DNA from 3 places in the Agrococcus sp. SL85 genome. Region 3 is predicted to be linked to each of the others. Evidence: predicted binding sites of a transcription regulator. Region 3 holds the regulator's gene; each other region holds the start of a gene.

Region 1 (3,264 bases), 990 kb from region 3:
CTGGAGGCCGATGGCACGAGCGCCGCCGACATCGAGGGCGACGCCTTCTCGTCGGTCGTCGCGCTCTGGTCGACGCCCGAGCGGCTGTGGGCGACGGCGCTCGTCGTGCTCGCATCGACGGGCGCCGTCCTCGCCCTCGGCTGGCTCGTGCAGGCGCTCTGGCAGCGGCAGGCGGGCCTGGCCGCACCGCACCGCTCCACGTGGCTCGCGTGGCTGTGCACGACGGCCGCCACGGGGCTCCTCGGCACGGTGCTCTGGCCGGGAGCGCTCGTCGCCGGCGCGTTCGTGCTGCTCGCGAGCAGCGACGCCTCGTTCTCGACCGGGTCGCTCTGGGCGGTGCTGTTCGTCGAGCTGGCGGGAGCGGTCGTGCTCACGGGGCTCGTGGGCCTGCTCTTCGGCTGGCTGTTCCTCTCGACCTCGCGGCCGCGGATCGATCCGGCCGCGGAGGATGCTGCGGCGGAGGCCGCGGCGCGCGCCCACGACGAGGCGGAGCTGGGGCGCGGCCGCGATCGCTGGGCCGATGCCTGAGCCGGTCGCCGGGGCTCGCCCGGCGGCGCCCGGCGGGCCGGCCGCGCCCCGGCGCCCGGGCTCGCGGCGCGCGCGCCGCCCCGATCCGCTCACGCCCGCGCAGCGCGCCGCGGCCGCCCGCGCCGGCGGCGTCGGGCTCGCGCTCGTCTCCGCGGGTGCCGCGGTCGGCTCCGGCCTCCTCGCCGCATCGCTCGTCGTCGCGGCGCTGCGGTGGGCGATCATCGACCTCTTCGACGACGAGGCCTGGACCATGCCGGTGGCGCGGTGGGTGCAGGGACTCGACGCGTCCTGGCTGGTGCCGATCGTGCTCGTGCTCGTGCTGCTCGCGGTGGCGGCGGGGGCCCTCGGCTGCTGGCTGAGCGCGCGCCGGCTCGCGGCGGGCGGGGTGCCGGACCCCGTGGGCGTGACGGTGCGGGGCGCGGCGCTCGGCACCGGCCTGCAGGCGGTGCTAACGACCGCCTCGAGCTGGCTGCTGGGCCTGCTCGTGCTGCTCGGCGGCGCGCTCGCGGGCTGGCTCGTCGCAGCGCTCTGGATCGCGCTGTCGGTCCTCAGCTCCGCGCTCATCGGCTGGCTCGCGGGCCCGCGCACCTGGGCGGCGATCGCGCGTCGGCAGGCGCGCCTCGCGGCGCCGGATCTGCACGTGGGCGGGCCGCCGAGCGCATAGTGCGCCCGGCGGCCCGCTGGGGGAGGATCCGGCTCAGCCGCCGACGGGGGACGGGCGCGCGGCGTCCGCCGGACCCGGATCCGCACCCGCGTCGCGCGCGATCGACGCCTGCTCGCCGCGGTGCTCGACCTGGATGCGCCGCGGCTTCGCGCGCTCGGCGACCGGGATCGTGAGGGTGAGCACGCCGTGCTCGTAGGCGGCGTGGATCGCGTCCTGGTCGATGTCGCTGCCGAGGCTCAGCTGGCGCACGTAGCGACCGGCGGGGCGCTCCTGCGCGAGCCACTGGGCGCCGTCGGCCGCGCCGAGCGTGCGCTCGGCCTGGATCGTGAGCGTGCTCGCGTCGACGTCGAGCGCGATCGAGCCCGGGTCGACGCCCGGGAGGTCGACGTGCACGACGTAGCGGTCGCCCGCGCGGTAGAGGTCCATCGGCATCCAGCTCGCCGAGCGCTGCGTGCCGCCGCTCGTCATGAGGCGAGCGGCCATGCGGTCCATCTCGCGGAACGGGTCGAAGGTCAGTGCCATGACAACCACCTCCTCCTCTGGGGCGGCCGCCCTGTGCGGCCCGCCCGGGTGCCTGGCGGCTCCGCGGGCGCCCCGCGGAGCACCTCCCAGTGTTGGCACTCCTGCTTGGAGAGTGCCAAGAGGGAGCCTCGAGCAGCCTCAGGACGAGCGGAGGTCAGGCCGGTGCTTGCGCGCCTGGCGCGGCTGCGGCCATGCTCGACGGGTGCCGCGACGGAGCGGCCGAGCGGAGGGATCCGGATGCGACTGGTCGCGCACGAGTTCATGACCCTCGACGGCGTCATGCAGGGGCCCGGCGGCTCCGAGGAGGACACCAGCGGAGGCTTCCGCCACGGCGGCTGGGTGGCGCCCGCGTTCGACGACACGGTCGGGGAGGTCGTGACCGGCTGGTTCGCGCGCACCGATGCGCTGCTCTTCGGCCGCACGACGTACGACATGATGGCCGCCTACTGGCCGCTCGTCACCGATCCGGACGACCCCGTGGCCCAGCGGCTCAACACCGCGCCGAAGCACGTCGTCTCCACGACGCTCGACCCCGCCGAGGCGCCCTGGCAGGGCACGGCGTCGGTCATCGCCGACGACGTCGTCGCCCGCATCCGCGCGCTCAAGGACGGCGGCGAGGGCGAGCTGCAGGTGCACGGCTCCTGGCAGCTGCTGCAGACGCTCATCGACGAGCGGCTGCTCGACGAGCTGCGGCTCATCGTCTTCCCCGTCGTCGTCGGGCGCGGCAAGCGGCTCTTCGACGACGTCGCGCGGCCGAGCGGCTTCGACGTCTCCGACGTGCGCGTGGCCGAGAGCGGCGCCGTCGCGATGGTGCTCGTGCCGAGCCCCTTCCGCATCGCGACCTACGAGGTCGTCGACGGTGCCGAGGTCATGGTGGAGGATCCGGCCGGCTGAGCGCGCGGCCGGCGCGCGCGGGCGGCGCGGCGCGCGGCGTTCAGCGCCGCGTCAGGCCCGGCGGGGGATGCTCGGGGCATGCGCGTGCTGCTGGTCGACGACGAGGTGCGGCTCGCCGACGGCGTGCGTCGCGGGCTCGAGGCGGAGGGCATGGTGGTCGACGTCGCGCACGACGGCGTCGACGGGCTCTGGCGCGCGCGCGAGTTCGCGTACGACGTCGTGCTGCTCGACGTCATGATGCCCGGCATGAGCGGCTACCGCGTCTGCCAGGCGATGCGCGCCGAGGGCATCTGGACGCCCGTGCTGTTCCTCACCGCGAAGGACGGCGAGTGGGACGAGGTCGAGGGCCTCGACACCGGCGGCGACGACTGGCTCACGAAGCCCTTCTCGTTCCCGGTGCTCGTGGCGCGCATCCGCGCGCTGGCGCGCCGCGGCGGCCGCGAGCGCCCGACGGTGCTCGAGGCGGGCGACCTGCGGCTCGATCCCGCCGCGCGCACCGTGCACCGCGGCGAGGCGGCGATCGAGCTCACGGCCCGCGAGCTCGCCGTGCTCGAGCTGCTCATGCGTCGCCGCGGGGAGGTCGTCACGAAGCGCGAGGTGCTCGACGACGTGTGGGCCGAGGACTTCGAGGGCGAGGCGAACATCGTCGAGGTCTA
Region 2 (3,264 bases), 1.1 Mb from region 3:
GCGCGCCCCTTCCGCCGCAAGCGCCCCGAGCCGGCGTAGCCGGCCGCGACCTCAGGCCGGGGCGGGCTCCGGCCGCGAGCGCCGCGCGCGCCTGCCCAGGAGGTCGACCGAGACGAGCACGAGCGAGGCCCAGACGAGCCCGAAGCCGATCCAGCGCGCGAGCGGCATCGGCTCGTGCATGACGAAGGCCCCGAACAGGAACGAGATGGTCGGTGCGAGGTACTGGGTGAAGGCGAGCGCCGTGAGCGAGACGCGGCGCGCCGCCGCCGCGAAGGCGAGCAGCGGCACCGCGGTGACGAGGCCGAAGCCGGCCGTCGCCCAGACGCCGACCGCGCCGTTGGCGCCGAGCGTGACGCCGCCGAGGGCGATGGCGACGCCCATCATGACGAGCGCGGCGGGCAGGGCCGCCACCGTCTCGACCGTGAAGCCCGAGAGCGCATCGACCTCGCCCGAGAGGCGCTTCTTGATGAGGCCGTAGCAGCCGAACGAGACCGCGACCGTGAGGCCGACCCACGGCACCTCGCCGTACGCGACGACCATGACGAGCACGCCCACCGCGCCGACGGCGACCGCGGCCCACTGCAGCGGCCGGAGCCGCTCGCCGAGGAACAGCACGGCGAGCACGACGCTCACGAGCGGGTTGAGGAAGTAGCCGAGGCTCGTCTCGAGCACCCTGTCGCTCAGGATGCCGACCACGAAGGCCGTCCAGTTGGCGAGCACGGTGAGGCCCGCGAGGGACAGGAGGCCCAGGTCGCGGCGGCCGCGCACGACGGCGGCGAGCCGGGCCCAGCCCCGGGTGATCGTGACGAGCGCGACGGCGACGACGACGGAGGCGAGGAGCCGCCAGCCGATGAGCTCGAAGCCGTCGATGCCGCGCATGAGCTGCACGTAGATCGGCACGACGCCCCAGAAGGCGTAGGCGAAGAGCGCGTAGCCGATCCCGGCCCGGGTCCGATCCGGCTCCCCCATCGTCGCTCCTCACGTGCGTGCGGGCCTGCCGCGGCTCCGGGTGGAACCGCGACGGCGGCGCCCCCGATCGGGGGCGCCGCCGCGTCAGCTGCTGCTGGCTGTCAGCGCTCGACGATCGCGAGCACGTCGCGCGCCGAGAGGACGAGGAGCTCGTCGCCGCCGAACTTCACCTCGGTGCCGCCGTACTTCGAGTAGAGCACGCGGTCGCCGACGGCCACGTCGACGGGGACGCGGTTGCCGTTGTCGTCGAAGCGGCCGGGGCCCACGGCCACGACCTCGCCCTCCTGGGGCTTCTCCTTGGCGGTGTCAGGGATGACGAGGCCGCTGGCGGTCGTCGTCTCGGCCTCGACCTGACGGATGACGATGCGGTCCTCGAGCGGCTTGATGGAAACCGACACGGTTGCCTCTTTCTTGTCAGACTGTGGGGCGCGTCCGGACGGGCCGGACACCAGAGCGAGCCTACGCCGCGCGCTGGCACTCGGTCAACATGAGTGCCAGCCGTTCGCCCGCGGCGGAGCCGCCGCCGCCCCGCCGCCCTGCTTGGATGGTGCGATGGACGTCGACGAGCTGCGCCTGCTGCTGAGCCGCGAGGGCCTCGCGCTCCTGGACCGGGTCGAGGACGGCCTCGGCGCCGGCGGCGACGTCGTGCGCGAGGTCGCGCGGCTGCGCTCCGAGGGCCACGACCCCCGCCTCGTGGCGGCGGTGCTCACCCAGGCCCGGCTGCGCCGACGAGCCGCGGCGCGCTTCGGCGAGTTCGCGCGCGCGATGCTCTTCACGGAGGCCGGGCTCGAGCAGGCCACGCGACTGCGCGTCGCCGCGCACCACGCCGGGCGCATGCGCGACGCGGGGATCGCCTCCGTCGCCGACCTCGGCTGCGGCATCGGCGCCGACGCCCTCGCCTTCGCGACGCTCGGCCTCGAGGTGACGGCCGTCGAGCGCGACGAGGCGACGGCCGCGGTCGCCGCGTACAACCTCGCAGCATGGCGGGCGCGCGTCGTGCACGGCGACGCGCTGGAGACCCCCGTCGACGCGGAGGCCCTCTGGTTCGATCCGGCCCGTCGCGACGGCGCGACCCGGCTCTCCGACCCCGCCGACTGGTCGCCCTCGCTCGAGGCCGTCTTCGCGCGCGCCGCCGAGCGGCCCGCGGGCGTGAAGCTCGCGCCGGGCATCGATCGGGCGCTGCTGCCCGCGGGCGCCGAGCACCAGTGGGTCACCGACGCCGGCGAGACCGTGGAGGCCGTGGTGTGGACGGGCGCGCTCGCGCGCCCCGGCGTCGCTCGCAGCGCGCTCGTGCTCGGCGACCAGGGCGCCGCGGAGCTCGCGGGCGAGCCGCAGCACCCCGAGCAGGGGCCGCTCGGCACGTGGCTCTACGAACCCGCGGGCGCCGTGATCCGCGCCGAGCTCATCGGCGCGCTCGCCGAGCGGCTCGGCGCGCACGGCATCAGCGAGGGCATCGCCTACCTCAGCGGCGACGAGCACGTGGCGACGCCGCTCGCGCAGGCCTTCCGGGTGCTCGAGACGATGCCGCTCGACGAGCGGCGGATCGCGCAGCGACTGCGCGAGCTCGGCATCGGCGAGCTCGAGATCAAGAAGCGCGGCGCCGACCTCGACCCCGCGGCCCTGCGCAAGCGGCTCAAGCTGCGCGGCGAGGGGCGGGCGACCCTCATCGCCACCCGCGTCGGCGGCCGCCACCGCGCGATCCTCGCCGAGCGCCCCTAGGCGCCGGGCGGAGACGAGAGAGCCCGCGACGGATGCCGCGGGCTCCAACGCTCGTCGTGGGTCAGATCTGGCCGAGCGCGATGAAGTAGGGGATCCAGTTCACCAGCAGGATCACGATGACGATGATCGAGATCACGACCGCCAGCACGCCCGCGAGCGCAGCGATCAGGGGCCACGGCTTGCCCTGCGGGTTCTTGCGCATCGCGATGAAGCCCAGGATGGCGCCGACGATGCCGCCGAGCAGGCCGATGCCGCTGAAGAGCGAGCCGATGAGGCTGAGGCCCGAGACGATGAGCGCCGCGATCGTCAGGCCCGAGAGCTTCTTGGCACCCGCGGGCGCCGCGCCGTAGGACTGCGCGCCGTAGCCCGACTGGTCGCCGTAGGCGGGCTGGCCGGAGTAGGCCGGCTGGCCGTAGGACTGCTCGGCGGGCGCGGCCGCGGACGGCTGCTGGCCGTAGCCGGACTGCCCGTAGCCCTGCTGCTGGCCGTAGCCGGGCGCGCTCGCCGAGGCGCCGTAGGCGGGCGCGGCCTCGTAGCCGCCCTGCGCGGGCTGGCCGTAGGACTGCTGCCCGTAGG
Region 3 (3,264 bases):
CGAGCCCTCGGCCGTGGGGTCGAGCACGACGAGCAGCCAGTCGTCCGCGAGGGCCGCGAGCCCCTCGGCGTCGACGACGGGCAGCACCTCGGGCAGCAACGGGCGGATGGCCTGCTTGCCGGCCTCGCGCACGACCTTCCTCCAGCGCTCGAGCGAGCGCTCACCGCGCTCGCCCTTCCACTGCACGACGCTGCGGCGCGCCTGCCACGGCACGATCGCGTCGACGCCCAGCTCGGTCGCCGCCTGCACCGCGAGCTCCGCGCGGTCGCCCTTCGCGAGGGCCTGCGAGAGCCCGATGCGGGGGCTCGGCGCCGCGACGCGCTCCAGGCGGTGCAGCACGACGTCGACGCCGTCGCGCTCGGCGCGCTCGACGACGCCCTCCGCGAGGGTGCCGCGCCCGTCGCTCACGAGCACGCGCTCGCCGCGCCGCATCCGGCTGACGACCGCCGCGTGGTGGGCCTCGTCGCGCTCGAGCGCGATGACGTCGCCCTCGGCGTGCGCCGCGAGCGCGTCGTGCCAGTAGCAGTGCGCCATCAGAGGCGGAGGCGGTCGCGCATCTTGGCGAAGAGCCCCTGCTTGAAGTGGCCGAGCGTGGGCGCGGGCGCCTTCGTGCGGTCGCGCAGCTCGCGCAGCAGCTCCTCGGAGCGGCGGTCGAGGCGCGTCGGCGTCACGACCTGCACGCCCAGGCGCAGGTCGCCGCGACCGGCGCCGCGCAGCCGCGTCACGCCGCGCCCGCCGACCGTGATGACGTCGCCCGACTGCACGCCGGCGCGCACCTCCACGTCGACGGGGCCGTCGATCGCCTCGACCGTGGCGCTCGTGCCGAGCGCGGCGTCCGGCATCGACACCTCGAGGGTGCCGAGCAGGTCGTCGCCGCTGCGGCTGAAGACGTCGTGGTGCTTGACGTTGATCTCGAGGTAGAGCGTGCCCGCGGGGCCGCCGGCCTCGCCCACCTCGCCCTGCCCGGGCAGCTGGATGCGCAGGCCCGTGTCGACGCCCGCGGGGATGTCGACGGGGATGCTGCGCTCGGCGCGCACGCGCCCGTGGCCCGCGCACGTCGGGCACGGCGAGGGGATCGTCGTGCCGTGGCCCTGGCAGTGCTGGCACGGCTGCGTCGTGACGACGTTCCCGAGCAGCGAGCGCACCTGGCGCTGCACGTGGCCGGAGCCGCCGCACATCGTGCAGCGCTCCTCGCTCGTGCCCGGCGACGTGCACGCGCCCTGGCAGCTGCCGCACAGCACGGCGGTCTGCACGCGCAGCTCGCGGTGCACGCCGAACACGACGTCGCCGAGGTCGAGGTCGACGCGCAGCAGGCTGTCCTGGCCGGGCTGGCGGCGCGGGCGGGGGCCCTGGCCGCGGCCGCCGCCGCCGAAGAACTGCTCGAAGATGTCGCCGAAGCCGAAGCCGCCGCCCATGCCGGGCTGCGGGCCGCGGTCGTACTCGGCGCGGGAGGTGGCGTCGCCGAGCACGTCGTAGGCGTGCGTGACGTCCTTGAACCGCTCTGCGGCCTCCGGGCTCGGGTTGACGTCCGGGTGCAGCTCGCGCGCGAGCCTCCTGTACGCCTTCTTGATCTCGTCCTGGCCGGCGTCGCGGGCGACGCCGAGGGTCTCGTAGTGGTCGGTCACTCAGTCCTCGCTCAAGAGCCGCGTGAGGTAGCGCGCGACGGCGCGCACCGCGGCCATGTTGCCTGCGTAGTCCATCCTGGTCGGGCCCAGCACCCCGACGTGCCCGTCGCTGCCGTCGGCCGAGTAGGTCGAGGCGACGACGGCGGTCTCGCCGAGGGGCCCGGCGAGCTCGCGCCCGATGCGGGTCGCGACCTCGCCCTCGGCGCCCATCTCGTCGAAGAGGCGCAGGAGGGTCACCTGCTCCTCGATCGCGTCGAGCACGGGCGTCACGGTGCGCGGGAAGTCGCGCTCCTCGCGCACGAGGTGCGAGGCGCCCGCCATGTAGAGGCGCTCGCCGCCCGCACCGAGCAGCATGTCGGCGAGCGCCCGCGCGATCGCCGCGGTCGCGGCGTGCAGCGCGGGCGGCGCGTCGGCGGCGACGCCCGCGAGGCGCTCGGCGGCGGCCGCCGCGGGCAGCTCGGCGATCGTCTCGGTGAAGGCGCGGCCGAGGGCCATCGCCTCCTCGGGCTCGATGCGCTGCTGGGCGTCGACCATCCGCTGCTCGACGCGCCCCGAGTCGAGGATGAGCACGGCCAGCACGCGGGCCTCGGCGATCGCGACGAGCTCGACGCGGCGCACGGCGGCCTGGCGGCGCACCGGCACCTGCACGAGCGCCACCTGGTTCGTGAGCTGCGAGAGCAGCCGCGCCGTGCGGGCGAGCATCTCGTCGCGGTCGTGGGTCTCGGCCTCGAGGAAGCGCGCGATCGCCTGGCGCTGGGCGCCCGTGAGGGGCTGCATGCGCTGGAGGCGGTCGACGAAGACGCGGTAGCCCTTGTCGGTCGGCACGCGCCCGGACGACGTGTGCGGGGCGACGATGAGCTCCTCCTCCTCGAGGAGCGCCATGTCGTTGCGGATGGTCGCGGCCGAGACGCCGAAGGCGTGACGGTCGACGATCGACTTCGAGCCGACCGGCTCGCGGAGCGCGACGTAGTCCTGCACGATCGCGCGGAGGACCTCGAGGCCGCGGTCGGAGACCATCCCGCTCCTCTCGTCGTGCGGGCGACTCCTCGCTCCGCTCTTGCACGCGTCTCTGGCACTCGTCAGGACTGACTGCCAATCCTATCGCGCCCTCGCCTCGAAGCCGATCCCCAGCCGGGGCGGCGCAGAATGAACCTGCACGGCGCGGGACCTCCGCCCGAGCCCCCACAGGAAGGCACGTCATGTCCGACCCCAACGCCCCCCGCCGCGAGGATCAGCCGGACCCCGCCGCGCAGCCCGGCGACGGCTTCTCCGTGACCCACGAGCAGCACGCCGCGCCCAGCGCGCCGGCGGCGCCCGGCGTCGGCCAGCCCGCGCAGCCGTTCACCGGCCACTCGCCCGACGCCGCGGCCGGCAACCCCGCGTTCTCCGCCCCGCCCGCCGACGGCCAGGGCCGGCAGCAGCCCCAGCAGCCCTCCGCGCCCGCGGCGCCGCCCTACGGTGCGCCGCAGGGCGAGCACGGCGCCCCGTCCCACGGCGTGCCGCCCCACGGCGCCCCGCCCCAGTACGGCGCGCCGCAGGGCCACCAGCCGCCGCAGGGCGCCTACCCGCCCGCGGGCGGCTACCCGCCGCCGCAGGGCGGCCAGTACGGCGCCCCGGGCCAGCCGCAGTACGCCTCTGC

The links. Region 3 encodes HrcA, which represses chaperone genes, less so after heat shock. Its sites were predicted from a motif close to TTNGCACTCGNNNNNNNCGAGTGCNAA; they were not measured.
Region 1: OVA14_RS05315 (Hsp20/alpha crystallin family protein) is a predicted target of HrcA. The motif match lies at 1,807-1,833, and genes of this name have one in related genera.
Region 2: groES (co-chaperone GroES) is a predicted target of HrcA. The motif match lies at 1,441-1,467, and genes of this name have one in related genera.

Annotation. Positions count from the first base shown of each region.
Region 1 covers NZ_CP113066.1:1,082,646-1,085,909, forward strand. Annotated here, with positions in the region: gene OVA14_RS05305 (hypothetical protein) at 1-528, shown strand, start outside; gene OVA14_RS05310 (hypothetical protein) at 521-1,192, shown strand; gene OVA14_RS05315 (Hsp20/alpha crystallin family protein) at 1,226-1,714, opposite strand; gene OVA14_RS05320 (dihydrofolate reductase family protein) at 1,952-2,608, shown strand; gene OVA14_RS05325 (response regulator transcription factor) at 2,687-3,264, shown strand, end outside.
Region 2 covers NZ_CP113066.1:489,043-492,306, forward strand. Annotated here, with positions in the region: gene OVA14_RS02305 (AI-2E family transporter) at 1-39, shown strand, start outside; gene rarD (EamA family transporter RarD) at 52-969, opposite strand; gene groES (co-chaperone GroES) at 1,071-1,367, opposite strand; gene OVA14_RS02320 (class I SAM-dependent methyltransferase) at 1,522-2,688, shown strand; gene OVA14_RS02325 (hypothetical protein) at 2,750-3,264, opposite strand, start outside.
Region 3 covers NZ_CP113066.1:2,069,654-2,072,917, reverse strand. Annotated here, with positions in the region: gene OVA14_RS10285 (16S rRNA (uracil(1498)-N(3))-methyltransferase) at 1-534, opposite strand, end outside; gene OVA14_RS10280 (DnaJ C-terminal domain-containing protein) at 534-1,625, opposite strand; gene hrcA (heat-inducible transcriptional repressor HrcA) at 1,626-2,642, opposite strand; gene OVA14_RS10270 (DUF4870 domain-containing protein) at 2,825-3,264, shown strand, end outside.